One region of the Streptomyces sp. NBC_01314 genome, then DNA from elsewhere that is predicted to be linked to it. Evidence: riboswitches for the same ligand, from Rfam matches in the RefSeq annotation. Region 1 holds a riboswitch; each other region holds the start of a gene.
What was found. Region 1 has a riboswitch for cyclic di-AMP ahead of OG622_RS29880 (transglycosylase family protein). Riboswitches for the same ligand answer to the same signal wherever they lie in the genome.
Positions count from the first base shown of each region.

Region 2: another riboswitch for cyclic di-AMP. It lies ahead of OG622_RS19295 (C40 family peptidase); the one in region 1 lies ahead of OG622_RS29880 (transglycosylase family protein).
Region 3: another riboswitch for cyclic di-AMP. It lies ahead of OG622_RS20255 (transglycosylase SLT domain-containing protein); the one in region 1 lies ahead of OG622_RS29880 (transglycosylase family protein).

Region 1 covers NZ_CP108394.1:6,725,556-6,735,644, forward strand. The annotation lists gene OG622_RS29850 (protein kinase) at 1-705, shown strand, start outside; gene OG622_RS29855 (glycoside hydrolase domain-containing protein) at 850-1,740, shown strand; gene OG622_RS29860 (SurA N-terminal domain-containing protein) at 1,939-2,610, shown strand; gene OG622_RS29865 (nucleoside triphosphate pyrophosphohydrolase) at 2,838-3,953, shown strand; gene OG622_RS29870 (cytochrome P450) at 4,040-5,347, shown strand; gene OG622_RS29875 (transglycosylase family protein) at 5,542-6,591, shown strand; cyclic di-AMP (ydaO/yuaA leader) riboswitch at 6,774-6,973, shown strand; gene OG622_RS29880 (transglycosylase family protein) at 6,978-7,685, shown strand; gene eno (phosphopyruvate hydratase) at 8,122-9,402, shown strand; gene OG622_RS29890 (septum formation initiator family protein) at 9,524-10,006, shown strand; gene OG622_RS29895 (DUF501 domain-containing protein) at 10,064-10,089, shown strand, end outside.
Region 2 covers NZ_CP108394.1:4,403,832-4,413,920, reverse strand. The annotation lists gene OG622_RS19300 (hypothetical protein) at 1-295, shown strand, start outside; gene OG622_RS19295 (C40 family peptidase) at 300-1,526, opposite strand; cyclic di-AMP (ydaO/yuaA leader) riboswitch at 1,535-1,708, opposite strand; gene pcrA (DNA helicase PcrA) at 1,950-4,460, shown strand; gene OG622_RS19285 (M23 family metallopeptidase) at 4,573-6,186, opposite strand; gene OG622_RS19280 (lipase family alpha/beta hydrolase) at 6,586-7,446, opposite strand; gene OG622_RS19275 (cobalamin B12-binding domain-containing protein) at 8,090-8,506, shown strand; gene OG622_RS19270 (DUF5691 domain-containing protein) at 8,693-10,089, opposite strand, start outside.
Region 3 covers NZ_CP108394.1:4,614,167-4,624,255, forward strand. The annotation lists gene OG622_RS20220 (C2 family cysteine protease) at 1-652, shown strand, start outside; gene OG622_RS20225 (DUF6406 domain-containing protein) at 649-924, shown strand; gene OG622_RS20230 (flavodoxin family protein) at 1,066-1,704, shown strand; gene OG622_RS20235 (ABC transporter permease) at 1,711-2,682, opposite strand; gene OG622_RS20240 (ABC transporter ATP-binding protein) at 2,669-3,691, opposite strand; gene OG622_RS20245 (outer membrane lipoprotein carrier protein LolA) at 3,762-5,132, opposite strand; gene OG622_RS20250 (polyprenyl synthetase family protein) at 5,488-6,498, opposite strand; cyclic di-AMP (ydaO/yuaA leader) riboswitch at 7,144-7,349, shown strand; gene OG622_RS20255 (transglycosylase SLT domain-containing protein) at 7,354-8,097, shown strand; gene OG622_RS20260 (HAD family hydrolase) at 8,224-9,030, opposite strand; gene fahA (fumarylacetoacetase) at 9,643-10,089, shown strand, end outside.

The DNA of each region.
Region 1 (10,089 bases):
CTGCCCGCGCGCGGTATGCCCACCGGCTCCCCGCTCGACCCCACGCGGCCCTTCCTGCGCCCGCACGCACCCTGGCCGGACCGCGCCCGTATCCCCGCGCCGCAGCCGTCCGCCGCGTCCGACGTGGCGCCCGCGGCCGACAAGCCCGACGTGGCGGGTGCCGTCGACGATGTCAAGCGGCTCCTCGGCGAGGGCCGCATCACCCAGGCCGTCGACATCCTCGGCGCGATCCTCCCGGCCGCCGCCGCCCAGCACGGCGAGCACTCACCCGTCGTCCGCACCCTGCGCAAGCAGTACGCGGCCACCCTCATGGACGACGGCCAGTACCGCCGAGCCCTGCCCGAGCTGCGCCGCCTCGGCGACGAGCGCGCCGCCGAGGCCGGCCAGGCCGACACCCAGGCACTGCGCTTCCGCTACGACTCCGCCCAGTGCCTCGAACAACTCGGCGAACCGGCCGCGGCCCTCGCCGAGTACCGCTCCCTGCTGCCGTACTACGAGAACCAGTACGTCGGCGGCGACCCGGAACTCTCCCTCGACGTCCGCCGCCGCATAGGTCATTTGCTTCTCGCCCTCGGTGACCGCGGCGCCGCCCACGAGACCCTGGGCCGCCTGCTGGTGGACGTGGAACGGCTGCGCGGGCCGGGCCATCCACTGGCGGGCGAGGTCCGGCGCACGCTGCAGTGGCTTGGGCAGGTGCGCGGCTGACGCGGACGGCGGGCCGCATGTTTTGCGCCACCTTGGCCGAAGTTTGCCATGGTCGAGAGTCGGGGTTTCCCGAACACGGAGACGGCACCGCTTAGCTGTGAGCACACAGCGATCAAGGGGAGCGATCAAGGGGTGGGGCCACGTATGTCCGACAACCAGTCCAGCCACCGCCGATCCGGCGGGTCGAGCGGTCGGCACCCCGGCAGGTCCGGCCACCGGCAGTCCAGGAAGCGCAGATACATCGCCTGGACCGCCGCCGGCGCCGCCGTCCTCGCCGGAGCCGGGCTCGCCGCGCAGAACTCCCTGGCCACGACCACGGCCTGGCCCGCCGCCAAGGTCTACACGGGCCGCGCCTTCGACACCTGCACGGCCCCCTCCCTGTCCGCGATGAAGGCCTGGAAGACCGGCTTCTACGGCGCGGCGGCGGTCTACGTCGGCGGCAGGAACCGCGGCTGCTCCCAGCCCAACCTCACCGCCTCCTGGGTGAAGTCCGTCAACACCCTCGGCTGGAAGCTCGTCCCGCTCTACGTCGGTGCCCAGCCGCCCTGCCAGACCGGTTCGAGCCCCGAGAAGATCACCGCGTCGACCGCCGCCTCCCAGGGCGCCGCCGACGGAGCGGACGCCGTCGCCAGGGCCGCCGCCCTGGGCATGAAGCCCGGCAGCGCGCTCTACCTCGACATGGAGGCGTACGACACCACGAACACGGCCTGCGACAACGCCGTCCTCACCTACATCCGCGCCTGGCACGAGGCACTCGGCGCCAAGAAGTACCGCTCCGGCTTCTACGGCTTCAGCAGCTCCAGCGCCAAGTCCGTCGCCACCGCCACCGACCGCACGAACCTGCCGGGCAACCTCTGGTACGCCAAGTGGGACAAGGTCAACACGACGACCACCGACTGGCCGTTCGACCCGAAGCTGTACACCGGGCACCACCGTGCCCACCAGTACATGGTCAACAGCAAGGAGACCCGCGGCGGTCACACGATCACCGTGGACCGCGACGCCTGGGACGCCCCGGTGGCGATCGTGGGGTGAGCGCCGGGCGGGCACGTGGGTCGCGCCGGGGGCGGACCGACCGCGCCTGAGGGCCGGTAGTGGCACGGTCCCGGGGCGACGGTGCCCGAAGTCGGCGTGAATCGTTGGTCGAATGGCTGGCCGAGAGCAGGGCCACTGCCTAACATCGATCACCGCAAGACTTTGTGCACCGCCGCACAATCTCCTCGGGAGGCCAACTTGCACCGCCGCCGTCGCACCGCGCTCCTCCTCTCCGCAGCGATCGCCGCCGCGTCCCCGCTCCTCACTGCCTGCGGAGGCGATGCGCATCCCGGCGCGGCGGCCGTCGTCGGCGCGGACCGGATCACGGTCGCGCAACTGGAGAACCGGGTGAACGCGGTGCGCACCGCCCAGCGCGCCGCCAGCACCGATCAGAGCCAGTACCAGCAGGTCGTCGCCCAGAGCAGCGCCCTCACCCGCAACACCCTGAACGGCATGGTCCTGGAGAAGGTCCTCGACCAGGCACTCAAGGACGCCGGGGTGACCGTCACCCGCAAGGAAGTCCAGCAGTACCGTTCCGGCCTGGAAACGGAGGCCGGCGGGGCCGAGGCTCTGGAAACGGCCTATCTGCAGCGCTACAGCGTCGCCCCGGAGCAGCTGGAGGAAAGCCTTCGCAGCGACGTCGAGGTCCAGAAACTCGCCGCCTCCGTGGGCGCCGACCTCAACACCCAGGAGGGCGGCGCCGTCTTCTGGAAGGCCCTCTCCGAGGCCTCGAAGAAGCTCGACGTGGACCTCAACCCCCGCTACGGCAGCTGGGGCGTCGACCCGACGTCCGGCCGGGTCGGCCTGGTGGACGCCAAGACACCATGGCTGAAGGAAGTCACCGGGACGGGGACGCCGGAGTCGGCGTAGCGGGCGGGCCGGTATCTACGGCGGGTACCTGCAGCGGGTGCCTGCGGTAGGTACCCGCAGCGGGTGTCTACGGCAGGTACCTACAGCGGCCGGTGTCTACGGCAGGTGCCCTCTGCGGGCGCCCCGGACACCGGCCCCATGCCAGGGCACGCGGGCGCGGGCGAACCCGTCCACCCGGCCTGTGGATAACTTCGGGGGTCGTCGGTGACGTGGGTTACGTTCGTGGGGTGAACGCACACCGCCCCGACGACGCCCCCGCCACCACGACCCCCGCCACCACGGCTCCGGAGACCACGGCCGCCACTCCTGGCCCCGGCCGAGTGGTCCTGCTCACCACCAGCCACCGTGTCGCTCCCGGTCTGCTCTCCTGGCCGGCCTGGCAGGCGCTGCACGGGGCGGACCGCGTCCTCTGCGCGGACGAGGCGCACCCCCAGCTCCCCTATCTCCGTGAGGCCGGCATCACGGTGGAGCAGGCGACCCCGAAGGCCGAGGAACTGGTCGACCTCTGCACCGGCGACCGCACGGTGGTCGTGGTGGCCGCCGCCGAGGGCGAACCCCGCCTCACCGACGGCCTCGCCCGCCTCGCCGGTTCCGGCGGTGTCCGGATGCCGTCCCTGGAGCTCCTCCCCGCCTCCTACGACCTCCCCGGCGCCCGCCTCCTCGATCTCGTCCAGGTCATGGACCGGATCCGCGCCGAATGCCCCTGGTCCTCCCAGCAGACCCACAAGGGCCTCGCCAAGTACGGCATCGAGGAAGCGTACGAACTCGTCGAGGCCATCGAGGAGGGCGACCGCGACGAACTACGCGAGGAACTGGGCGACGTCCTCCTGCAGGTCGTCTTCCACGCCCGCATCGCCGAGGACGACCCCGACACCCCCTTCTCCATCGACGACGTGGCCGCCGGCATCATCACCAAGCTCATCCACCGCCACCCCCACGTCTTCGGCGACGCGACGGCCACGACCCCGGAGGACGTCAAGGCGCACTGGCTCCGCACCAAGGCCGTGGAGAAGCAGCGCGAGTCGGTCACCGACGGCGTACCCCTCGGTCAGCCCGGCCTCGCCCTCGCCGCCAAGCTCTCCTTCCGCGCCCGCACCGCAGGCCTCGCCGTCCCGATACCCCCCGGCGACGACATCGGCTACGAACTCCTCGCCCTCGCCGCCCACGCCGAGTCCAAGGGCATCGACCCGGAGACGGCCCTACGAGCGGCGGCCCGCGCGTACCGGGACGCGATCCGCGTCGCGGAAGGCGTCGGCGGAGGGACGAAGAAGAAGATGCCCGAGGAGACCGACGAGGACAGCTACGAGAACAGCTACGAGGAAGGCGAAGAGGGAGACGAGTAGGAAAACGTGAAGGAGGACGAGGTGGAAGGCGACGAGGAACGCGACGGGACCTCCGGGCGCCCCGAGAGGCCGGATACCGTCGGCGAGTGACCAACCAGCCCGCACCCACCTCCGCCACCCTCACGGGAACCGGCGCGCCCGATCTCTTCACCTGGGAGTTCGCCACCGACCCCTACCCGGCGTACGCCTGGCTCCGAGAAAACGCCCCCGTGCACAGGACGCGCCTCCCCAGTGGCGTGGAGGCCTGGCTGGTCACCCGCCACAGCGACGCGAAGCAGGCGCTCGCCGACGGGCGTCTCTCGAAGAACCCGGCGCATCACGACGAGCCCGCGCATGCCAAGGGGAAGACGGGTATCCCCGGTGAGCGCAAGGCCGAGTTGATGACGCATCTGCTGAACATCGATCCGCCGGACCACACCAGGCTCCGCCGCCTCGTCTCGAAGGCGTTCACGCCCCGCCGGGTCGCCGAGTTCGCCTCCCGGGTCCAGGAGCTGACCGATCAGCTCATCGACGGGTTCGCGGAGAAGGGCGAAGCCGACCTCATCCACGAGTTCGCCTTCCCCCTCCCCATCTACGCGATCTGCGACATGCTCGGCGTCCCCCGGGAGGACCAGGACGACTTCAGGGACTGGGCGGGGATGATGATCCGGCACGGCGGTGGCCCGCGTGGCGGCGTCGCGCGGTCGGTGAAGAAGATGCGCGGCTATCTCGCCGACCTCATCCACCGCAAGCGGGAAGCGCTCACCGAGCACCCCACGCCCGGCGAGGACCTCATCTCCGCGCTCATCCGCGCCTCCGACCACGGTGAGCACCTCACCGAGAACGAGGCCGCGGCGATGGCGTTCATCCTGCTGTTCGCCGGGTTCGAGACGACCGTCAACCTGATCGGGAACGGCACGTACGCCCTCCTCACCCACCCCGACCAGCGGGCCCGCCTCCAGGCCTCCCTCGCCGCCGGGGAGAGCGCGCTGCTCGAAACCGGCGTCGAGGAACTCCTCCGCTACGACGGCCCCGTCGAACTCGCCACCTGGCGCTTCGCGACCCAACCCCTCACCATCGGCGGCCAGGACATCGCCCCCGGCGATCCCGTCCTCGTCGTGCTCGCGGCGGCCGACCGCGACCCGGCCCGCTTCGACGACCCCGACACCCTCGACCTCTCCCGCCGTGACAACCAGCACCTCGGGTACGGCCACGGAATCCACTACTGCCTCGGCGCCCCCCTCGCCCGCCTCGAAGGCCAGACCGCGCTGGCGACGCTCCTCACCCGCCTCCCCGATCTGCGACTCGCAGTGGATTCAGCCGATTTGAGGTGGCGAGGGGGTCTCATCATGCGCGGGTTGCGCACGCTTCCGGTGGAATTCACCCCGCGGGAGCGGCCCGTAAGCGGTCCGTAGCGGTAACCGGGCGGCCCGTAGCAATACCCCATTCCGCATCAGAAGATGACGCTCCCTCAACTCTGTGATCTTCACGTGATCTGTGCTGCATTAACTTGTGACAACTGATCGACTGCCGATACGTTCACACGTCAGTGCGAAGGGCGTAGTGCGCTCGTCGCACAGGCCACCGCTGTCGTGTGAAAGGCAACCGCATGCTCTCCGGGAACGGTCGTCACCGTCGCCCCCGTCAGGCTCCCGCCCTCCTCGTCGCAGCCGGAGTGACCGGCTCGGCCATCGCGATCCCACTCCTCGGCGCCACCGGCGCGAGCGCGGCCAGTGGAACCACCTGGGACCAGGTGGCGGAGTGCGAGAGTGGCAGCTCCTGGAGCGCGGACACCGGGAACGGACGCTACGGCGGCCTCCAGCTGACCCAGGCGAACTGGGAGAAGTACGGAGGCCTCGACTACGCGACGGCCGCCGACCTGGCCAGCCGTTCGCAGCAGATAGCGGTCGCCGAGAAGGTTCTCGCCGACCAGGGCGTCGGTGTCTGGGCCACCTGCGGACTGCTCCACAACCTCGGCGGCGACTCCGGTTCCGCCGACGTTGACACGGGCCTCGCGGACGACTCGTCGAACTCCGACAGCTCCTCCGGTTCTTCCGATTCATCTGGTTCACCGGATTCATCCGACTCGACCGACTCGGCCAAGTCGTCGGATTCCACCGGATCGACCGGATCGACCGGCACGGACGACTCCGTCGAATCGCCCGAATCGCCCGAATCGGCTGAATCCACGGACGCGTCCGAGGATGTCTTCGAAGATTCCCTCAAGGCGAAGGACGGCGCCGACGAGGGCGACGCCGCAGACTCCGGCAGCGGAAACCAGGACAATTCCAGCCAGAAGGACAGCCCTTCGGCTGCCGATGACAGCGACAGCGGCACCGGCCGTCACCGCGGCGCCAGTGCCGACGAGAACGTCGACTCGGATGTCGAGGCCGACACGGGCGCGGGCGATGGCTCAGGCATCGACTCCGTGCCCCCCGGCCGTCACGCCTCCCGTGGCGGCGACGCGGCGCGCGAGGTCGTGGACGGCGCGTACACGGTCCGTGTGGGCGACAGTCTGACGGGCATCGTGAACTCGCTCGACCTGGGCGGCGGGTGGCGGGAGCTGTACGCCGAGAACGAGGGCACGGTCGGAACTGACCCGGACCTTATCCTTCCCGGTCAGACCCTCGAAGTCGGTGCCGAAACGGGCGAAAAGTAGCGACAGTTCGGGTCATGGTTCGTACCTGAATGCCCGTTTTGATCTATGTGGGAGATGAATCACAGACCCCCTGATCGTCTTTGAAATTCGGGCAATCACCTGTTTACGGTCGTGACCGCTCGCCACAGCGGGCCTTTGCGGTCGGCACGCCGAATCCTGCCAGCGACCGCGAGGAACAGTCGACGCGTCAAGCGCCGTAGGCAGGAGCGGGGGACCCAAGGTAAGTGCCGGGTCCGGCGGTTGCGGCCCTTCGGGGTCGTACGTCCGGAACCGGCTTGGGGTGAAGCCGCGCGACGTGAGCCGAAAGGCGAGCGTGCGCGGCCGGGCAACTCAACCGGCCCGAACCCGACAGCTCACCTCGTAGGCGTCGGTGAGGGGATCACTCCATGCTGTTTTCCAGCAAGGGCAAGCACCGTCGCCCGTCCAAGGCTGCTCGCGCCATCGCCGTCGCCGGTGTCACCGGCGCCGCCGCCATCGCCGCCCCGCTGATGGTCGCCGGCACCGCCTCCGCCGCCACCGCCTCCGAGTGGGACGCCGTCGCCCAGTGCGAGTCCGGCGGCAACTGGTCCATCAACACCGGCAACGGCTACTACGGCGGTCTGCAGTTCTCGGCCTCCACCTGGGCCGCCTACGGCGGTACGCAGTACGCCTCCACCGCCAACCAGGCGAGCAAGGCCCAGCAGATCGCGATCGCCGAGAAGGTCCTCGCGGGCCAGGGCAAGGGTGCCTGGCCGGTCTGCGGCACCGGCCTGTCCGGCGCCTCCTACGACGGCGCCGCCGCCTCCAGCGGCAACTCGAACTCCGGCTCCTCCTCGCAGGAGAGCACGCAGGAGAGCACGCAGGAGAGCACCAAGAAGAGCACCGAGGACACCCGCTCCTCCCGCTCCTCCGAGCGCGCCACCGTCAAGACCCCGACCGGCAAGAAGGTCAAGAAGGGTGACGGCGAGTACAAGGTCGTCAGCGGCGACACCCTCAGCGGCATCGCCGCGGAGAAGAACGTCAAGGGTGGCTGGGAGAAGCTCTTCGAGCTGAACAAGGACATCATCGACGACGCCGACGTCATCTACCCCGGTCAGCAGCTCCACCTGAGCTGACCCGCGGCGATCGCGACGGCCGCCAGACGCCTGCCATCCCCACGGCCGCCCCCACAGCCGGGCAGGCGGGGCGGGTTCAGCCGGGCCGAGGAAACAAGGCCGCTCCCCGGCTGAACCACAGCCCACTCACATCCGTGTCCTCCATAGTGAAGACCTCGTGAGGGCCGTCCCCCCGTCCCCACGGGTCCCCCGCCCCGGTGCGCATTCCCCCGTACGCACCGAGGCGGGGCTTTTTTCGCGCGTTTTCCCGCGCGGCTCCCTCCTTCTGTTCACTTTCTCGCCCACCCCCCTTTGTTCCGAGCTGGAACAATGGGTACCGTCTGTCTGTCCACGGGACGGTCGGTCGGCTGCCGACGGCCCGGGGGCGGTTAGGCTCTAGTCGCAGGGCCCCAGCGGCCCCGCGCAACCAGCGTCACATCCCATGAAGGAGATGCTCGTGCCGTCCATCGACGTCGTCGTAGCCCGGGAAATCCTCGACTCGCGAGGCAACCCCACCGTCGAGGTCGAGGTCGGCCTCGACGACGGCAGCACGGGTCGTGCCGCCGTTCCGTCCGGCGCATCCACGGGTGCCTTCGAAGCCATCGAGCTCCGTGACGGCGACCCCAACCGCTACCTCGGCAAGGGCGTCGAGAAGGCCGTCCTCGCCGTGATCGAGCAGATCGGCCCGGAGCTCGTCGGCTACGACGCCACCGAGCAGCGCCTGATCGACCAGGCGATGTTCGACCTGGACGCCACCGACAACAAGGCCTCCCTCGGCGCCAACGCCATCCTCGGCGTCTCCCTCGCCGTCGCGCACGCCGCCTCCGAGGCCAGCGACCTGCCGCTCTTCCGCTACCTGGGCGGCCCGAACGCGCACCTGCTGCCCGTTCCGATGATGAACATCCTGAACGGCGGCTCGCACGCCGACTCCAACGTGGACATCCAGGAGTTCATGATCGCCCCCATCGGCGCGGAGTCCTTCTCCGAGGCCCTGCGCTGGGGCGCCGAGGTCTACCACACCCTCAAGAAGGTGCTGAAGACCAAGGGCCTGTCCACCGGTCTCGGCGACGAGGGCGGCTTCGCCCCGAACCTGGAGTCCAACCGCGCCGCCCTCGACCTCATCCTCGAGGCCATCAAGGAGGCCGGTTACACCCCCGGCGAGCAGATCGCCCTCGCGCTGGACGTCGCCGCCTCCGAGTTCTACAAGGACGGCGTCTACACCTTCGAGGGCAAGGAGCGCTCCGCCGCCGACATGACCGAGTACTACGCCGAGCTCGTCGAGGCGTACCCGCTCGTCTCCATCGAGGACCCGCTGTACGAGGACGACTGGGCCGGCTGGAACGCCATCACCGAGAAGCTGGGCGACAAGGTCCAGATCGTCGGCGACGACCTGTTCGTCACCAACCCGGAGCGTCTCGCCCGCGGCATCGAGGAGGGCTCCGCCAACGCCCTGCTCGTCAAGGTCAACCAGATCGGCTCGCTGACCGAGACCCTGGACGCCGTCGAGATGGCCCAGCGCAACGGCTTCAAGTGCATGATGTCCCACCGCTCCGGCGAGACCGAGGACGTCACCATCGCCGACCTCGCCGTCGCCGTGAACTGCGGTCAGATCAAGACCGGCGCCCCGGCCCGCTCGGACCGCGTCGCCAAGTACAACCAGCTGCTGCGCATCGAGGAGATCCTCGACGACGCCGCGGTCTACGCCGGCCGCTCCGCCTTCCCCCGCTTCAAGGGCTGACGGCAGCAGGTCGGCAGGTAGGAAGCGTCGTACGTACGTCCCCGTACTCGGTCCCGTACCGTGTGCGGGGACGTACGCACGTGCACGCAGGAGAAGGCAGAAGAAGAAGGGGAAGCGGGACATGGCCGTGAAGGACCGGGACCGGGACCGTTTCTCCACCGCGACCCGGCTGAAGGTGCTCGGTGAGCAGACGGCGGCCCGTGTCTACCGCTCCCAGACCAAGCGCCAGGCCCGCCGCTCCCGGCTGACCGGCCGGGCCGCGCTGCTCGCCCTCGTCCTCTGCTCGATGATCGTGGCGCTCGCCTACCCCATAAGGCAGTACGTCTCCCAGCGCGCGGACATCGCCGATATGCAGCGGCAGCGCCAAGAGGCGCGCGAGCGGGTCGAGGAGTTGCGCGACCTCAAGGCGCGCTGGCAGGACGACGCGTACGCCGAGCAGCGCATCCGGGAGCGGCTGCACTATGTGATGCCGGGCGAGACCGGCTACACCATGATCGACCCGGACGCGACGAAGCAGTCCCGTACGACGCAGGGAGCGGCCGACCGTCCCTGGTACACCAATGTCTGGGACGGGGTCGACAAGGCCGACGCCGCCGACAGCTGAACGGCCACCCCGTGACCGTGAACCGATGAGCCACACCGAGGACTTGAGTAGCAGGTTATGCAGACCCCTCCGCCGCCCACCCC
Region 2 (10,089 bases), 2.3 Mb from region 1:
CAACTGGGAGCGGTTGATCCGCCGGGCGCCCGACCTGTCGACCACGGCCGAGTACGGGACGGTGCGCGCCGTGGAACAGGTCCGGGCCTACCGGTACCTCGGCGCGACTGTGCTGCGCACCTGCACCGGACCCGCCGCCGACACCGCCCTCACCCACCTGTGGGAGACCTCCCCCGAGTGGCTGGACCGGCCGGCACCCGCCCGCGCGCAGCCGGCGACCGAGCCCGAGGTGGCGTGGGCGGCGGTGCACCAGTTCCGTGAGGGGGTACGAGGGCTGGAGCCGCTGGTGCTGTGAGGGTCTACGCCGGCCGCACCACGCTGTGGATCGACGACTCCCCGTCGGAGAAGACCGACTCCTCGCGGACGTACGCTCCCGGCTTCGGGGAATGGATCATCATGCCGTTGCCGATGTAGAGGCCGACGTGGCCGATGTTGTCGTAGAAGAAGACGAGGTCGCCCGGTCTGGCGTTGGCGAGGGAGACGGTCGCGCCCGCGGTGGCCTGCTCGTAGGTGGCACGGGGGAGGTCGACGCCGGCGGCCTTCCAGGCGGCCTGGGTGAGGCCGGAGCCGTCGTAGGAGCCGGGGCCGGTGGCGCCCCAGACGTACGGCTTGCCGATCTGCGCGCGGGCGAAGGCGAGGGCCTTGGCGGCCTTCGAGGCGTAGGTGGAGTCCTCGGCCGGGGCGGTCGTCCTGACGGCGGTGCCGGTGGACGTCTCGGTGCCGGAGGAGGCCTCCTCCCGGGTTCCCTGGCCTCCCTGGGTGCCCTGAGCTTCCTGGGTCTCCTGAGTCTCCTGGGCTGCCTGGGGCGCCGTCTGTGCCGCCTGCTGCCGCGCGAGTTCCTCGGCGGCCTCGCGGTCGGCCTCCTCCTGCTCGCGCTGTTCGATCGCGGCGAGCCGGGCCTTCTCCTCGGTGGTGAGGGTGGAGAGCAGGGTGCGGGCCACGGCGAGCTTCGCCTGGACCTTGGCCTTGCTGCTCTTGAGGGTGTTCTGTGACTCGGTGAGCTGTTCGAGGCTGTCGCTCGCCCCCTGACGCTGCTCCGTCGACTCGGCCTGCTGGGTGACGTACGTGTTGTCGACGGCGTCCTGCCGGCGATCGGTCAACCGGTCCGTCAGCTGGTTCTGGTCGAGGTAGCCCTGCGGGTCGTCCGCCAGGAGCGGCGAGGCCTGGTCGGGGGCGGCGGCGCCCGCGAGGTACTGGGCCGCGGCGGACGAACCGAGTTCCCCCGGCGCCCCGTCGGGTTTCCCCGTGCGCTTGGCGACCCCGTCGGGGAGGGTGTCGACCTGTTTCTTCGGCCTGGTCGTCCTCTCCTTGGCCGCGCTGTAGTTCTCGGTCGCCGAACCGGCCTTGCGGTAGAGGTCGTCGACCTTCTTCTCGACTTCCTCCAGGCTCGGCTTGTCGTCGGTCGAGGGCGCGGCGGCGGCCGTCTGGGAGAGCAGGGCCACGGAGGTGAGGGCGGCCGTGGCGAGAGCGGGGGTGCGTATGCCCGCGCGCGTTCCGGCCGGACGCGGCTTGCGGTGCGGCGCCATGGTTCGGCGTCTCCTTCCGTTGTCCGCCTACCGGGTTAGCTGTCGGGTTCGGGCGCAAGCTTCGGAAGGTTTGCCCTACGACCCTTGCCGCGTGCGGCGGTCGGGTCGATTCACCCCAGAGATCGGTGGGTCCCCGGCTCCGGCGGCCTCGGGAGGCATACCGGACTCGGCGGAGGCTGTGCGGCCCGGCGACGTTCGCCGGTTGGGTCGTACGGCCCTAAGGAAAAAGCTAGCCAACTCGTGTGGCCCGTGTGAAGGTTGATGTGCGATATGCCCGATACGTTTTCGTGACCTTAGCCTCTTCGGCGCGACAAGCGGTACGCTCGATGGCTCACCGTCGCACGGCGGTCGCGGTGAGTGTCGGGTGCGGACTTCCCGGGGCGGCCTCTCGCTGTCAGTGGGGGCGCCTAGACTCGGAGAGCGATGAGCAGCCTCTTTGACGACAGCTTCCTGGCGGACCTCCAGGCCCCTCGCGGCCACGCGGAGGAACCCCCGCCGCCGCCCGAGGACGATCACGTACCGGAGCCGCTTCCGGACGATCTGTTCGGTGGGAAGTTCGACGCGCCTCCGGACCGGGACGCCTACTACCGCGACGGCGCCCCCCGCCCGGCGATCGACGCGGCGGCGCTCCTGGACGGGCTGAACGAGAACCAGCGCGCGGCCGTGGTCCACGCGGGCTCGCCCCTGCTCATCGTGGCCGGTGCCGGCTCCGGCAAGACCCGGGTGCTCACCCACCGCATCGCGCATCTGCTCGGCGAGCGGCAGGTCCACCCGGGCCAGATCCTCGCGATCACCTTCACCAACAAGGCCGCGGGCGAGATGAAGGAGCGCGTCGAGCACCTCGTCGGACCGCGCGCCAACGCGATGTGGGTCATGACCTTCCACAGCGCGTGCGTACGGATCCTGAGGCGCGAGTCGAAGAGACTCGGCTTCACGTCCTCCTTCTCGATCTACGACGCGGCCGACAGCAAGCGGCTGATGGCGCTCGTCTGCCGTGACCTGGACCTCGATCCCAAGCGCTTCCCGCCCAAGTCCTTCAGCGCCAAGATCTCGAACCTGAAGAACGAGCTGATCGACGAGGAGGACTTCGCCGCCCAGGCCTCCGACGGTTTCGAGAAGACCCTCGCGCAGGCCTACGCGCTCTACCAGTCCCGCCTCCGCGAGGCGAACGCGCTCGACTTCGACGACCTGATCATGACGACGGTCAATCTGCTGCGTGCCTTCCCGGACGTCGCCGAGCACTACCACCGCCGCTTCCGGCATGTGCTCGTCGACGAGTACCAGGACACCAACCACGCCCAGTACGCCCTGGTCAGAGAGCTGGTCGGTACCTCCGAGCACCCCGTTGGCGTACCGCCCGCCGAGTGGGACGTACCCCCCGCCGAGCTCTGCGTCGTGGGTGACGCGGACCAGTCGATCTACGCGTTCCGCGGCGCGACCATCCGGAACATCCTCCAGTTCGAGGAGGACTACCCGGACGCGACGACGATCCTGCTGGAGCAGAACTACCGCTCCACCCAGACCATCCTGAGCGCGGCCAACGCCGTCATCGAGCGCAACGAGTCCCGCCGCCCCAAGAACCTGTGGACGAACGCGGGCGCGGGTGCGCAGATCACCGGCTATGTCGCCGACACCGAGCACGACGAGGCCCAGTTCGTCGCCGACGAGATAGACCGACTGACGGACGCGGGCGACGCGAAGGCCGGCGACGTCGCCGTCTTCTACCGGACGAACGCCCAGTCCCGAGTCTTCGAAGAGATCTTCATCCGCGTCGGCCTGCCCTACAAGGTCGTCGGCGGTGTCCGCTTCTACGAGCGCAAGGAGGTCCGGGACGTCCTCGCGTACCTGCGCGTTCTCGCCAACCCGGAGGACTCTGTCCCGCTGCGCCGCATCCTCAACGTGCCCAAGCGCGGCATCGGCGACCGCGCCGAGGCCATGATCGACGCTCTCTCGCAGCGCGAGAAGATCAGCTTCCCGCAGGCCTTGAAGCGCGTCGACGAGGCGTACGGCATGGCGGCCCGGTCGACGAACGCCGTCAAGCGGTTCAACACGCTGATGGAGGACCTGCGGACCGTCGTCGAGTCCGGCGCCGGACCGGCCACCATCCTGGAGGCGGTCCTCGAACGCACCGGCTACCTGGCCGAGTTGCAGGCGTCGACCGACCCGCAGGACGAGACCCGCATCGAGAACCTCCAGGAACTCGCCGCCGTGGCACTGGAGTTCGAGCAGGAGTCCGGGGCCGCGGAAGGTGAGGGCGAGGCGGCGGCCGCGACTCCCGTCGGGCTCCCCGCCTTCCTGGAGCGGGTGGCGCTGGTCGCCGACTCCGACCAGATCCCGGACGACGAGGAGGACGGCTCGGGCGTCATCACGCTCATGACCCTCCACACCGCCAAGGGCCTGGAGTTCCCGGTCGTCTTCCTGACCGGCATGGAGGACGGCGTCTTCCCGCACATGCGCGCCCTCGGCCAGGCCAAGGAACTGGAGGAGGAGCGTCGCCTCGCGTACGTCGGCATCACCCGCGCGCGTGAACGGCTGTACCTCACCCGGTCCTCGCTCCGCAGCGCCTGGGGCCAGCCCTCGTACAACCCGCCGTCCCGCTTCCTGGAGGAGATCCCGGCCACGCACCTGGAGTGGAAGCGCACGGGCGCCTCCGCACCGGTGTCCTCGGGGCCGGCCGCCGGGATCGCGTCCTCACTGTCCTCGTTCCGTTCCCGCTCCTCTGCCTCCGGCGCGTCCGGCTTCGCGACCCGCCGCACCAACGAGAAGCCGGTGGTCTCGCTCGCCGTGGGCGACCGCGTCACCCATGATCAGTTCGGCCTCGGCACGGTCGTCGGCGTCAACGGCACGGGCGCGAACGCGGAGGCGACGGTCGACTTCGGCGACACCAAGCCGAAGCGGCTGCTGCTGCGGTACGCGCCGGTGGAGAAGCTGTAGCGAGCCCTGCGCGGCGAGCGTTCCGGCCGCGGTGAGACGGAATCGGGCCCCTGCTCGGCAGGGGCCCGGTCTTCGTTCTCCGTGTCCGCGACGGGAGGCGTCGCGGCGTCGGCTACGTCGGGTCCAGCCCGTGGCTGCGCAGCCACGGCAGGGGGTCGATGGCGGAGCCGCCCGCCGGGTGGACCTCGAAGTGCAGGTGCGGGCCGGTCGAGTTGCCCGAGTTGCCGGAGAAGGCGATGGTGTCGCCGGCCTGGACGGTCGTACCGGAGGCGACCTTGTACGTGGAGAGGTGGCAGTACCAGGTCTCGGTGCCGTCCTTGGCGGTCACGATGACCATGTTGCCGTAGGCGGGGTTCCACTGCGTGCGCACGGTGCCGTCGGTCGCCGCCATCACCGTGGTGCCGTACGAGACCGGGAAGTCTATGCCGGTGTGCAGGGACATCCAGTTGACGCCGGACTGCCCGTAGTACGCGCTGAGTCCGTGCCTGGCGACCGGCAGCGCGAACTTCGGCCGCAGTCGCTCCTTGCGGGCCGCCTCGGCCGCCGCCTTCTTCTGCTCCAGCTCCTGCTGGGCCTTGAGGTCGATGCGCTCCTGCGTCCGGCTCGCCCGGTCGGCGAAGTCGTCCGCCTCGGCGGAGAGGCTCTCCAACTGGGTGTCGAGCTGGTTGTTGGCGGTGGACGGCTTCACGGCGGTGGCGTCCGACTTGACCGACGCCGTCGTCTCCGTGTCGTCCGACGTGGCGCCGACCGAGGCCGCGGCGATGCCCGCGACACCCATGACGCAGGCCGACGGAACGGCCACGGTCAGCAGGGCGGAACGTTTGGCCGGAGCCTTCCGACGCGACCGCGAGGCCGCACGGGTGGCCGCCCGACCGGGGCTCGTGCTCCCGGTGGCCGCCGGAGTGGCCTCCTCCTCGCCGTCGAGGAGCGCCGCGCGGTCCGCGCCGTCGGTCTCGAACTCGCCGTCCGAGGGGAGGTGTTCGTCCTGGTCGTACGGGGCGATCTGCTCGAAGGTGGCCGTCGCCTGCTGGTGGAAGTCCGAGGCCTCGGCCGCGGAGAGGTTCACCACCACGGTCTGCGGATGCTCGTGGGAGTCGTAGGACTCGTGGGCGCTGCCGCCGTGTTCGTACGAGTCCCCGGCGGAGCCACCGTGCTCGTCGCCGACGGGGGTGCCGTCGCTGTTCCACTGCGTGGCGTCGAACGCGCCCGTTTCGAAGTGCTGGGTGCCGACCCACTGCTGGGTCTGGTCGGACTGCCCCGACTGGCGTGCCTCGTCGGCCTGTTCGGCCTGCAGCCACCCGCTCGCGTCCCACTGTCCGCTCGCGTCGGAGCCCGTCGACTGCGTCGGGACCTGGGAGAGGTGTTCGTAACCGGCCGACCAGGACGTCGTTTCGTAACTGCCCGTGTCGTACGCGGCCTGGTGCTGCGCGGCGTACGGGTCGTAGTTCAGCGTCTGGTGGCTGCCCGTCGACCACTGCGAGGCGTCGTAGGAGCCGGTGCCGGCGTCATTACCCGGCAGGTCGCCGAAGAGGGGGTCGGTCGCGAAGGTTCCGGTGGCGGCGTGGGCGCCGGTGCCGGAGTCGAAACCGGTGGCGGGATAATCGCCGTACGTGGTGAAGTCACCATGGGTGGCTTCCTGGTGGCCGTACGACGCGTAGTGCGCCGGGTCGGCTTCGGAAGCCGGAGCCGGGGGTGTTGCGGTCCCCGACGGGTGACGATCGTTCACCAACTTCTCTTTCGCCTCGACGACAGGGGCTGGCAGAGCAGTGCGGTGACTGTACCCGGCGGTATGCGGGCGCGACAATCTTCAACGGGTTTCACGCGCGCAGGAAACGGGCATTCGAGCGTCTTTCGGCGGTCTGTGGGTACGACTTTGGCCTTGCGTTCGAAGGTTGTTCGATAGTGGGCCGCTGTGTGGGGGTTGTGGGACGCCCGCGCCGGCAGGGGTGAGTCGTTTTCGCGGGGTGATGGCATGCCGGGGGTGGGGCGCGTTGTCGCCGTCGGGAGGGTGTCGCGAGCCGGGTGCGTGACGGGGGCGCATGGGTGTGCGCCGCGTTTACCGCCTTACGTCCTGGTTTCGCCCCCTGTGGCGAGCGTCACTGGGCTGTCGTCGGCGGTCGCGGGCTCACGCCACGGTCAGGCCGCCGGGGCGGGCGGCGGCGCGTGCCCCTGTCCGCGGGGTGTCGAGGGCCTCGCGTATTCCGGTGGCGACGGCGGGGTGCACGGGCAGGGCGAGGTGGCCGATACCTGTGACCCGGATGTTCTGTGCCATCAGGTCCGGGTGGTCGACGCAGGCGGTCTCCGGCGGATCCATCACGTGGTCGAGGTCGCTCCAGAACGCCACGAAGTGCGTGCGGCAGCCCGGTGCCGGCTCCCGCAGTTCCTCCAGCACCTTCGAACCCGGCCGCATCTGGCGGACGATCGGGTGCGCGTCCGCCAGTGGCACGGCCCGGGTGCCGCCGTGCGGGGTGCCGAGCGTGACGAGCGTACGGACACGCTGGTCACCGCCGAGCCGCTGCACGTAGTACCGCGCTATCAGTCCGCCGAGGCTGTGGCCGACGACGTCCACCTGCTCCTGGCCCGTGCGCTCGCAGATGTCCTCGATGTGCCGTCCGAGGAGCTCGGCGGCGGCGCGGATGTCACAGGTGAGGGGCGAGTAGTTGAGCGACTCGATGTGCTGACCGCCGTGCTGCGCCAGAAAGCGGCGCAGCAGGACGAAGACCGAGCGGTTGTCGATGAAGCCGTGCAGCAGGACGACCGGGGGCTTCTGCTCGGTGGGGAGCCTGGGGGCGTCGGCCGGGGGGAGCGGGGGGGTGATCCGGCGCTCCTGGGTCATTCCGGACGGATAGAGCAGCAGATGCCCGGCGAGGATCGCCAACTCCAGCGCCGTCGCCTTGAGTAGGGCCACGGAAAGGCCTGCCAGGCTGGTGGGCAGGAGCCGCTCACAGAGCGGAAGAAGGGGCGTGACCGCCCTGGTGACCTTCATGCCCGACCTCCCGTCGGCAGACGGGTGGACGCCTCTGTCCCCCGTGTGCCCTAGTGGCGAGCCGCGGATGCGACGGCGGACGGCGGGTGCGATGCGACGTGACGCGATGCGCGTGGCGTGCGTGACGTGCGATGCGTGTACGACGCGTGAGGCGCCGATCGCGCGACGGGGGTTCGGCACTCCTGACTCCCCGCTGCCCTGCCCTCTGCCGTCCGCGGTGCCGATCCGTCCCGTCGCCGCGGTCTCCCTCGGCGGTGGGTCGGTGCGGCGTCCTTCCGACGACTCTCCTTGCGCACGCTACCCCGTGGCGCGCACACCGCGAGGGCCTGTGGCAGGCGACCCGGAAACAGTCCGGATGCCGCGATCACCTCCGTGATCACCTCGGTCCCCGCGACGCGTGAGCCGCGGAATCCGGGAGCAGTGCGCGGCGAACGTGTCCCACCGTGTGATTTCCCCCTCGCTCTCCACCGCGAAACTGCCGGTTACGGGATGCTGGAGATAACGGTCGTTCACTTTCCCGGCGCGCGGTGTGGGTAGGTGTTCTATGGGCCTGAAGCCGTGATGTGCGTGGTTTGCGCGATTCGCGCGACATGTGTGGCTGTGTTCTGTTACGGGTTGGTGTAGTCGTTTCATGGAGGCAGTGATGGGTGTGGCAGCCGGTCCGATCCGCGTGGTGGTGGCCAAGCCGGGACTCGACGGCCACGATCGCGGGGCCAAGGTGATCGCGCGGGCGCTGCGCGATGCCGGTATGGAGGTCATCTACACCGGCCTCCACCAGACTCCCGAGCAGATCGTCGGCACCGCGATCCAGGAGGACGCCGACGCGATCGGCCTCTCGATCCTCTCCGGCGCCCACAACACGCTCTTCGCCGCCGTCATCGAACTCCTCAAGGAGCGCGACGCCGAGGACATCCTCGTCTTCGGCGGCGGCATCATCCCCGAGGCGGACATCGCGCCCCTCAAGGACAAGGGAGTCGCCGCGATCTTCACGCCGGGGGCGACGACGACGTCGATCGTGGAGTGGGTGCGGGCGAACGTCCGGCAGTCGGCGGGGGCGTAGGCCGGTTCCCTGGCGCCGGGGTTCTGGGACAGCCGCCCCCCGACCCCGCCCCCCGACCCCGGCCCCTGGACCCCGCCGGGTGTTCGGGGGCGGTTCGGTGGGTTGTTCGGCTGCGGGCGCGTGGGGAGCTGCGCGAGCGATCACGACGCACCCGCACTCGCCGCCGAACCCCCAACCCCCCGAGTCTCACGCGGCCTCCGGTGGCGCCGCCCCCGGCGGTTCCAGCTCGCCGCGCATAGCCGCCCGCAGCCGCAAGGTCGTTGCGAGCCGCTGAAACGCCTCGGCCCAGTACCCCCCGGCCCCCGGCGCCGAGTCCTCCATGTCCTCCGGCGTCGCCGTGAGCGGCTGGAGCCGCACCGCCTCCGCAGGGTCCAGACACCGCTCGGCCAGCCCCATCACCCCACTGAAACTCCATGGATAACTCCCCGCGTCCCGAGCGATGTTGAGCGCGTCCACCACGGCCCGCCCCAGCGGCGGAGCCCACGGCACCGCGCACACCCCGAGCAGCTGAAACGCCTCCGAGAGTCCGTGCGTGGCGATGAACCCCGCCACCCACTCGGCCCGGTCCCCGCCACCCAACGTCGCCAGCAGCTTCGCCCGCTCGGCCAGCGACACGGCCCCCGGCCCGCCGGCCTCCGGTATGGAGGGTGCCCCCAGCAACGCCCGTGACCACTCGGGATCCCGCTGCCGCACGGCCGCCCGACACCACGCCCCGTGCAGCTCACCCTGCCAGTCGTCCGCGACCGGCAGCGCCACGATCTCCTGCGGCGTACGCCCCCCGAACCGCCGCGACCACGCCCCGAGCGGCGCCGCCTCCACCAACTGGCCCAGCCACCACGACCGTTCGCCCCGCCCGGCCGGGGCCTTGGGCAGCACACCGTCGCGCTCCATGCCGGGGTCGCACTCGGGCGGGGCCTCGACCACGAGCGTGGGTGTTCCGGCAGCCGTCGACGTGCCGCCGGGGCGGTCGACGGCCACACACGCGGTCGCCCGCTTCGCCATCCGCCCCGCGAGCGCCGAGTTGGGCAGGGCGGACAGCAACTCCGCCGCCGTGGCCCGCACATTCCGGCTGCGATCGGCCAACGCCGCCTCCAGGAAGGGTTCGTCCGCCGCCTCCAGCCCCGTGCGGAGCGTGTCGAGGAACATGAGCCGGTCCTCGGCCCGCTCCGTCGACCACGTGGCTGACAGCAACTCGCGTGCCGAGGCGGCATCCCGGGCCCGTATCGCCGTGAGCAGTGCGACACGCTCCGCGAACAGGCCCTCCCGCCAGAGCCGCTGGACCCGCTCGGGATCGTCCGGACCGGGCAGGGCCGCGCCACCGCCGGGCGCGGCACGCAGCGCGAAACGCCAGTCCGTGTTCAGCCGGGCCAGCCACAGCGCACGGGCGCCCGCGAAGGCCAGGACGGCGGGACGCAGATCGGTACGGCCACGCGCCGCGTCCAGCAGTGCGGGCAGGACCTCCGGGGGCGCCGCGTAACCGTGTGCGTTGGCCAACGCCAGCCACTGGGGCAGCAGTTCCATCAGATCGGGCGCTGTGCCCCGGCGCCCTCCACCGGTGCCGGGCCGGTCGGCCAGCAACGTCG
Region 3 (10,089 bases), 2.1 Mb from region 1:
ACGTCTTCATGAGGCGGTGTTCGACAAGAGGTACACGCGCTACGAGCCGACCGGAAAGACCATCGACCTGACGGTGACCCCCGACCTGCCGGTCTTCGACGAACTCCCGCAGTTCCCCGCCTTCGCCGATTCGGTAAGCACGGGGGTGGCTTGGGCACCTGTTCTGGAGAAGGCGATCGCCGGTCTGGACCAGACGTGGAGCGACGAGCGCAAGAAGGAGTACACCGACACCTGCGCGCTGAGACGGATACACGATGCCCCGGAGGGCTACGTAAGGCTGAACCGCGGATCCCTCCCCAGCGACCGTGCGGAACTTCTCACTCAGCTCACCGGTCTTCCTGCCAAGACGTGGGAGCTGCCTCAGGGCTATGACCACACCGGGCGCAGCGAGGACCGCCAGCTCCGGGACGAGATACGGGAGTCCCTCGACGCCGGACTGCCTGTTCTGGTCGGCTCGCGCAGACTCAAGAAGGGCGAGCACGCGCTCATCAAGGATCTGCGCGCCTCACACGCGTACGAAGTGAAAGCCGTGGACGAGGAGGGCCTGTTCCATCTCCGCGACCCACACAACAACGGCGATCCCATGCCCCTGAACGCCAAGGAATTCCGGGCCACGATGCGTAAGTCCTACACCACATTGGAGCCGTCATGACCGTCAGTCAGATCTGTCTCACCGCCGGAATCCAACGGAACACGGACATCGGAAGCTTCGGCGTGATCTACGTCGACGCACGCGCCGAGACGCCCCTCACCGTGCGCCTCGTCGTTTCCGGAGCCGAGGAGAACCGATACAACCTGCACCTCGGCGACACCTTCCCCGTGGGCGAAGACACCTGGTACCTCGACCGCGTCGAGGACCCGACCGGTGACTGGGCCGTCTTTCTGAGCCAGGCCGAACAGGGCGAACCCGCCACCACACCGTGATGTGAACTGCCGCCGACCGCCTCGGCCGCACATATATGACCGCCCCGGGCCGCCTGGCATTCACATGCGCATGCATATATTGTCTACACATGTAATCGCTGGGCGCCGCGTAAACAGACGCCACGTACCCAGGGGGACCCCATGACCCGCCGATTCCTGTTCGTCCTCGGCAGCAGCCGGCCGGACGGCAACACCGAGATGCTGGCCCGCGCGGCCGCCGAGCAGTTGCCGGATGACGTCGAACAGCGCTGGCTGGACCTCGCCGAGCACCCGCTGCCGGACTTCGAGGATCTGCGTCATGACAGTGACCATGTGCGGCCGGAGGGGGACAACCGGGCGCTGCTGCTGGACGCCACGCTCGCGGCCACGGACATCGTGATCGTGTCGCCGCTGTACTGGTATTCCGTGTCGGCCCACGTCAAGCGGTACCTCGACCACTGGTCCGGGTGGCTGCGCACCCCGGGTCTCGACTTCAAGGAGACGATGGCGGGCCGCACCCTCTGGGGTGTCACCGCGCTCGCCCACTACGAGGAAGAGGTCGCCGAGCCGCTCATCGGGACGCTCAACAACTCCGCCGCGTACCTGGGCATGCGGTTCGGCGGAGTCCTGCTGGGCAACGGCAGCAAGCCCGGTGATGTACTCCGCGACACGGCGGCACTGACCCGCGCGAAGACGTTCCTCACCGAGGAACCGCCGTTCGCGCGCTTCCCGTACGACACGGACACCGCCACGGACGCCGACGCGGACACCGCCACGGACGCCGACGCGGCTGCCGCCTGAGTGACGTCAGGCCGTGATGTCCTTCGCCGTGAACCTCGCCCACGCCGCCGTTCCGAACACCGCCGCGTACAGGGCCTGGAGGCCGAGGTTGCGTTGGAGGTCGTCCCAGTAGACCGGCTCGCGCATGAGGTCGGCGAAGGAGAGCCAGTAGTGGGAGAAGAAGTACGGGTGGAGGGCGTCGAGCTGGGGGATCTGGTCGAGGATCTGCACGGTGATGAGGAGCCCGACCGTGGTGGCCATCGCGGCGATGCCGCTGTTGGTGAGGGTGGAGACGAACAGGCCGAGGGCCGCGACCCCGATCAGTGACGCGGCCACCGCGAGCGCTATCAGCAGCGCCCGCAGCAGGCCCTCGGCGAAACTGATCCGCGTGCCGGAGATCGTCGTCAGGTCGCCGAGAGGGAACAGCAATGCTCCGACCGCCAGTGCGGAGGCCGCTACAACGAGGGTCGCGACCAGGCAGAACGTCATGGTCGTCGCGTACTTGGTGAGCAGCAGCCGGGTCCGGCCCGCAGGCGAGACCAGCAGATAGCGGAGGGTGCCCGCGTTCGCCTCGCCCGCGATCGCGTCGCCGGCGATCACACCGACCGCCATCGGCAGGAAGAAGGGGAGCGTCGCGGCCAGCGCCGTGAACACCAGGAACAACCCGTTGTTGGTGATCTGTGCGATGAACGCGGGCCCGCCGCCACCGCCGCCCCCACCGCCAGGTCCGCCCCCCGACCCACCACCCGTCTCGATGCGCACCGCGATCCCGACGAGGACCGGCACCGCCGCGAGCACACCCAGCAGCGCGATCGTCCGCCACCGCCGGAAGGTCGTCACCAACTCGCTGCGGAACAGCCCGAAGGTCCACAAGAGGCTGGGCGTACGAGTGGCGACCGTCGGCGAAGCGGCTTCGGCCGCCGCTTCCTCCGGCGTGGCTCCGCCACCGGACATGCCGACCCCCGGCCCCCGCTCCCCCGACGAATCAACCCGCGACATCGAAGCCCTCCCCCGTGAGCGCCACGAACGCGTCCTCCAGTGAGGCGCGTTCGAGGACGAAGCCGCGGACGCGGACGCCCGCGGTGACCAGTGCGGCGTTCAGTTCGGCGAGGTCGCGGTCGGGTGGTGGCGGTTCCGCCGTCACCCGGCCCCCCTCGCCGGCCCCGACCCCGTCGACCCCGAACCGAGTCCCAGCCCGAGTCCCGATCCCGGGCCCAGCGGTCCCGTCCTCCTCCGTCACGACCACATCCCCGATGCCCTGCTCCTTGAGCACCCTGGCCGCGTCCGCCGTGTCGGGGGTGGTGACGACGAGGCGGCCACGCGCACCGGCGGCGAGTTCGGTCACCGCGCCCTGGACGAGGAGCCGGCCGTGAGCCATGACGGCGGCATGGGTGCACACCTGCTCGATCTCGTCGAGCAGGTGCGAGGAGAGGAAGACGGTGGTGCCGTCGGACGCCAACTCCCGTATCAGGGAACGGATTTCACGCATTCCCTGCGGGTCGAGCCCGTTGGTCGGCTCGTCGAGGACGAGGAGCCGACGCGGCTGGAGCAGCGCCGCGGCGAGGCCCAGCCGCTGTTTCATGCCCAGCGAGTACGCCTTCGCCTTCTTTCCGGCGGCGGCCGCGAGCCCCACCCGGTCGAGGGCGGCCGCGACCCGCGTACGCCGGGTGCGCGGGTCGGCGGTCGGGTCGGCGGAGTCGTAGCGCAGCAGGTTGTCGCGGCCGGAGAGGAACCCGTAAAGGGCGGGCCCCTCGATGAGCGCGCCCACGTGCGGGAGGACGGTCCGGGTGGAGCGCGGCATGGGCAGGCCGAGGACCCGGGCCGTGCCCGAGGTCGGCTCGATCAGGCCCATCAGCATGCGGATGGTGGTGGTCTTGCCCGAGCCGTTCGGGCCGAGGAAGCCGAAGACGCTGCCGCCGGGAACCGTCAGTTCCAGGTGGTCAACGGCCACCTGGCCGCCACGGAAGATCTTGGTCAGCCCCTGGGTGTGAATGGCTGCGTCGGTCATGGCTCCCCTCGGGTACGGCCGGTGGGCCGGGACGGCGGTGTCGCCGTCCCGGCCCACCGGCCAGACGTGGCTACTTCGCCGCGTTGGCCGCCTTCACGAGCGCGTCCTTGGTCACGGCACCCGCGTACACCTTGCCGTCGTCGGTGAAGAGGACGTTGATCAGCCGGGTCTTGAAGACCGTGCCCGAGCCGAACTCGCCCTTGACCTGGTCGCCGAGGGAGTTCAGGAACCCGTCGACCCGGGCGTCGCCGGAGGAGTCGCCGCCGCCGGTGGGCATGCCGCCCTCGGCACCGCTGTCGAACTCGGCGATGGTGCTCCAGCCCTTGCCGATGGTCTTCAGCCCGTCGAGCCCGCTCGCGAACTCCTCCTCGGAAACCTCGGAACCCTTGGGGCCCTTGGAGCCCTTGTGCTCCTTGAGTCCCTTGCCGTCCTTGGACGGGCCGTTCTTGCCGAACTTGTGGTCGCCCGACTTCGCGGCCTCGCCGGCCTCGTCGGCCTCGGTGACCTTCGCGCCCTTCGGCGGGGTGAAGTCGAACGTCGAGGCGCTCGGCTTGCCGAAGTCGACCTTCGTGAAGCCCGCGTCCACGACGGCGGCGCCGCCGCTCGTCGGGGTGAGCGTGAACTTCAGCGGCAGTCCCGTCTTCGCGTCGACGGCGATCGATATCGCCCCGACCGTCGAACCGGACTGCTTCGGCTTGATCACCAGCTTGTACGCGTCCCGTCCGGCGACCTGTGCGGTCCCGTCGACGGTCACGGACGTGGTGTCGTCGACGGCCTTCAGGGCCTCCTCGGCGAGCTTCTGAGGCGTGGCGGGCACGTCCTCGGCGGTGTCGGGAGCGCCCTTCGGGGCCTTCCGGTCCTTGCCCTTGGGCGCCCGCTGGTCCTTGCCCTCGTCGGCGCCGGTCGCGTGGTAGACCTCGTTCGAGGCGCTGTCGTACGCCCACAGGTCGTCGCCGTTGTGGATGACGCTGTACTCGGCGGCGTCGTCCAGCAGCGACAGCCTCTGCTTGTCGGGGCCGTCGGTGGCGACCCTCAACGTGTGGGTGCCGGTGGCGAGTTCGAGGAGCTTGGTGGAGGGGTCGGCGGCCGATCCGCCGTCGCCCCCGGAGGGCGCCTGCGAGGCGAGGCCACCCACGAGACCGCCCAGGTCGGGCAGGCCCAGATCCGTGGTGATCTTCACCGTGCCGGACACCTGCTGTACGTCCGACGCGGCGATCTTCTCGATGAGTTCCTGCGCGCTGATCTTCGGCAGATCGGGGTCGCCGGAGCCGGCGAAGGCCGGGACGAGCCCGATGGTCGCGGCGGCCACGCCCAGCACGGTGACCGGGACGACGTACCGCGCGGCCTTGCGTCGCCGTGCCGAGCGCATCTCCTCGGCCTCGGCCGCGAGCGCGGCGGCGTCGCCGGACCGGGTGCTGTCGTCGGTTTCGTACGGTGCCATGTGTGCCTTACCTCCGTCGTCGGCGGCGGCGTCTACTCGGAGCCGCCATTCTCACCCGAATCGGTGAGGAGTGGTGATACCCATCTGACCAAATCGGCGGACGGGAATCGTCAGACTCGGGACTCAACTCCGTGTACTGCTACGGGATGACATGGCGACCCGCACGGGATGACATGGCGAGGCGGCGCATCCCCGCACCCCGTAGGGGTCGTCAGGGATGGCGCCGCCGGTCGAACGCACGCGCTAGCGGTGGATGGGTGTGGTCCGGCCTCGTCATCCCGTACGGGACGTGGTCCGCCTCGTACGGGACGTGGGCAGTCCGGGGCCGGGGGTGGCAGTCCGGGGCCGGCGGTGGCTAACCGGCGCGGTGCACCACCGCGTCGCACAGCTCCACCAGTGCCGCCTTCGCGTCGCACTCCGGGAGCGGTGCCAGGACGGCCCGCGCCTCCTCCGCGTAGCGGACCGTGTCACGGCGGGCCTGCTCAAGGGCGGGGTGGACGCGCAGCCGGGCCAGCGCCTCGGCGTGGCGGGCGTCGTCGGTGAGGTCGGAGTCGAGCAGTTCGCACAGGGCGATGTCGTCCGGCAGCCCCAGCCGCCCCGCGCGCTCACGCAGCCGCAGCACCGGCATGGTCGGCACACCCTCACGGAGATCCGTGCCGGGCGTCTTGCCGGACTCGTGCGTGTCGGAGGCGATGTCGAGGACGTCGTCCGCGAGCTGGAAGGCGACACCGAGCCGCTCCCCGTACTGGGTCAGCACGTCGACCACGGTCTCGTCGGCGCCCGCCATCAGCGCGCCGAGCCGCCCGGCGACCGCGACCAGCGACCCGGTCTTGCCGCCCAGCACGTCGAGGTAGTGGTCGATCGGGTCGCGTCCGTCGCGCGGCCCGGCGGTCTCCAGGATCTGCCCGGTGACCAGCCGCTCGAAGGCCTCGGCCTGGATGCGGACGGCGTCGGGACCGAGGTCGGCGAGGACGTGCGAGGCGCGGGCGAAGAGGAAGTCACCGGTCAGCACGGCCAGGGAGTTGTCCCAGCGGGCGTTGGCGCTCGGCACGCCCCGGCGCACCTCGGCCTCGTCCATCACGTCGTCGTGGTACAGCGTGGCGAGATGCGTCAGCTCGACCACCACCGCCGAGGGCACGACACCCGGCGCGTACGGGTCGCCGAACTGCGCCGCGAGCATCACCAGCAGCGGCCGGAATCGCTTGCCGCCCGCGCGCAGCAGGTGCTGGGCGGCCTCCTGGATGAACGGGACCCCGCTCTTGGTCGCCTCCAGCAGACCCTCCTCGACGGCCGCCATTCCGGCCTGGACATCGGCTTCGAGAGCCTGGTCCCGCGCGCTCAGCCCAAACGGCTCGACGACGGTCACGAGGGTTCTCCTGTCTGCTGACGTCTGATGACGGTCACACGGTCGGTCTAGGTCGCTCTCACAGTCGATGACAAAGTCTGTCGATCTGTCGCTGTCATCACCCGAGTCAGCGTATCCGGTCACCTTTCGATCACCACGAGCGCCCACGGCTTCGCCCCGGGTGGTATGGACCGCACTCCCCATATTCTTGATCAACTGGTCCGCGCCGATATTCACCGACGCGCGTGCCGCCCCGGCCTCGACGACCCGCCCCGGGTACCCGCCGCTCCCCCGGAGACGCCCACGTGCTGCCCGGCCGGGCGAATCCGTGCTCGCAGGCCCACCGCTTTCCACCCATATGCACCACTTCACTCCAGCCCGAGTTGACCTATTTGCCGCTTACTCGACACTTCACCCGACTTCTCCCGTGAGTTGGGTCACGGGCATCCCGCGCGGCGCCCTCACTCCATGCCGCCGACTTTCCCTTTGCGGTAGGCAAGTTGAGCCATGAACAGCACCCCGACAGCAAGGGCGAAACGCGGCAAACTCAAGGTCAACTGGATCAAAGCGCCAAACCGGGACTTGTTCCCTTCGTGTGCTCTCGCATACGTTCACACCTCGTCCGGACGGACCGCCGAATCCTGCCGCCGCCCCGGACCCCCCACCCATCACCACTCATCCACGCACGGCAGGAGCGGGGGACCCAGGTAAGCCGTCGGTCCGATTTTCCCCATTCGGACCGGCTTGGGGTAAAGCCACGCGCAGTACGCCCGGCGGACGCCGCACGCACAGCGACCGCCGGGACGACACGCACGGCCGGGCATCTCCAGCCCGAACCCGACAGCTCACCCCGTAGGCGACGGAGAGGAATCCGCCATGCTCGCACGAGGCAAACACCGCCGCCCCAAAAGCAACGCGCTGACCCGCGGCCTCGTCGCCGCCGGAACGGGCGGGGCCGCACTGGCCCTCCCGCTCACGGCCGCCACGACCGCGAACGCCGCCGCCCCGACCCAGGCCGCCACCTCCGTACAGTCGGTTCCACAGTCCGCGCCGGCCGTGGCCCTGCCCAAGCCCACGACGTACACCGTGGCCTCCGGTGACACGCTCTCCTCCATCTCGCGCAAGCACCACACCAAGGGCGGCTGGCAGCGGCTCTACAAGAACAACCGCGCGGCCATCGGCGACAACCCGGCACTGATCCGGCCGGGCCTGAAGCTGAAGCTGAACGCGACGAAGCCCTCCACGGCGCAGAAGGCGTCGACGGCCTCCACGGCCACACAGGCGTCGGTCAAGACGTACGCGAACAACCTCGACGGCTGGATCCGCGAGTCGCTGGACATCATGGCGCAAAAGGGAATTCCCGGGACGTACGACGGGATCTACCGCAACATCATCCGTGAGTCGTCGGGCAACCCGCAGGCCATCAACAACTGGGACTCCAACGCCGCCGCGGGCATCCCGTCGAAGGGCCTCCTCCAGGTCATCGACCCGACCTTCGCCGCGTACCACGTCTCCGGCACCGTGTACGACCCCTACGACCCGGTCGCGAACATCACGGCGGCGTGCAACTACGCCGCCGCGAGGTACGGCTCGATCGACAACGTCTTCGGCGCGTACTAAGCCCTCCAGCTCCACCTTCTCCACCTGCTCCACCTTCTTCACTCTGTTCCCCTGGGCCGGCGGGCCCAGGGGAACAGGCATGTGCGGGAAGAGCCGTTCACGGAAGGGCGGTGCACGGCAGAGCCTTCACGGGAAGAGCCTCTCCAGCACCACCGCGATGCCGTCGTCCTCGTTGGAGAGGGTCACCTCGTCGGCGACGGCCTTGAGTTCGGGGTGGGCGTTGGCCATGGCGACCCCGTGCGCGGCCCAGTCGAACATCGGGATGTCGTTGGGCATGTCACCGAAGGCGATGGTCCGGTCCGGGGTCAGTCCGAGATGGTCGGCGGCCAGGGCGAGGCCCGTCGCCTTGGTGATGCCGCATGGCTGGAGTTCGACGGTGCCGGGACCCGACATGGTGACCGTCGCCAGCGACCCGACCGCCATCCGCGCCGCCGAGGCCAACTCGTCGTCGGACAGATAGGGATGGCGCAGCAGCACCTTGCTGATCGGCTCGCACCACAGGTCGTCCCGGCGCGGCACCCGTACGGCGGGCAGCGTGGGGTGCGGCATGAGGTAGCCCGGCTCGATCAGGGTGAGGCCGTCGACCCCGTCCTGGTCGACGGCGGCGTACACCTGTCCGACCTCCGCCTCGATCTTGCCGAGCGCGGTCTCGGCGAGTTCCCGGTCCAGGGTGACGGACCAGAGCAGCCGGTCCGCGCCGGTGTCGTACAACTGCGCGCCCTGTCCGCACACCGCGAGCCCCCTGCTGCCGAGGTCCTCCAGCAGTGGTCGCACTCTCGGTGCCGGCCGTCCCGTCACCACGAGGTGCTGAGCACCGGCCCTCGTGGCCCGCGCCAGCGCGGCGAGGGACCGGTCGGAGAGCGTGTCGTCACTGCGCAGGAGCGTTCCGTCCAGGTCAGTGGCGATGAGTGAATATGCGGTGGGTGCGGCCATGATCAGAGAATACGGATGCGGCGCCCCATCGGTTCGACGCGAACCGGACGACGTCCGGCATCCCGACCGCCCCACGACGCCCCTACGTCAACCCCCGTTGCCCGAACGCGAGTTCACGGAGCCAGCCGGGGGTCGCGTCGCTCGAAATGGCCGCAGGCCTTGAACAGGCCGCAGGCCTGAGACGACCGCAGGCCCTGAGACGGCCGCGGACCTTGAGACGACTGCGGCCCTGAGACGACCACAGGCCTTGAAATGGCCGCAGGCCTTGAAAGGGGCGCGGGGAACTGCGCGAACAACCCCCACGCACCCGCACCCCGCAGCCCACCGAACCGACCGAGCCCATCCCGGATTCCGCTCACCAAACCTACGCGCCGAAGCCACATGCCGAGCCGGGGCGAAGCGAACTCCGTCCCGCACACGAACCGCATCACCGGCCCGGACCTACCCACCCCGTCCGCGCCCCCAGAGGACGCCGATCCGGAACCCTCCCTTCCAACCCTCCCCTACCAGGACATCGCGAACTCTTCAGACACTCCCCGATCTTCACACCGCCCCGTAACGTGTGCCGCGACCAGACGTACGACGGAACGCACGAGAGCGAGGCAGCCCCCGATGCCCCCCTTCGATGTCCCCGAAGGCGATCCCTTCGACGTCCCCGAGGGCCACCCCTTCGGCATCCCGGAGGGCCATCCCTTCGGGCCGCACAACCTGCCCTACGGTGTCTTCTCCCCCACCGGTTCCGACGCCCGTACGGTCGGTGTCCGCCTCGGCGACCACGTCCTCGACGCCGCCGCGGCGGCCCGCGCCCTCGGTTCCCCGTACGCCGCGCTGCTGGCCCACCCCACGCTCAACGCCCTGCTGGCGGCGGGGCGCACGGCCTGGTCGGACGTCCGCCGGGCGCTGACGGCGTGGCTCACGGTGCCCTCGCACCGGGAGACGATCGCGCCGCACTTCCACGCGCTGTCCGACGTGACCCTGCATCTGCCGTTCGAGGTGGCCGACTACGTCGACTTCTACGCCTCCGAGAACCACGCGCGAAACGTGGGCCAGATCTTCCGT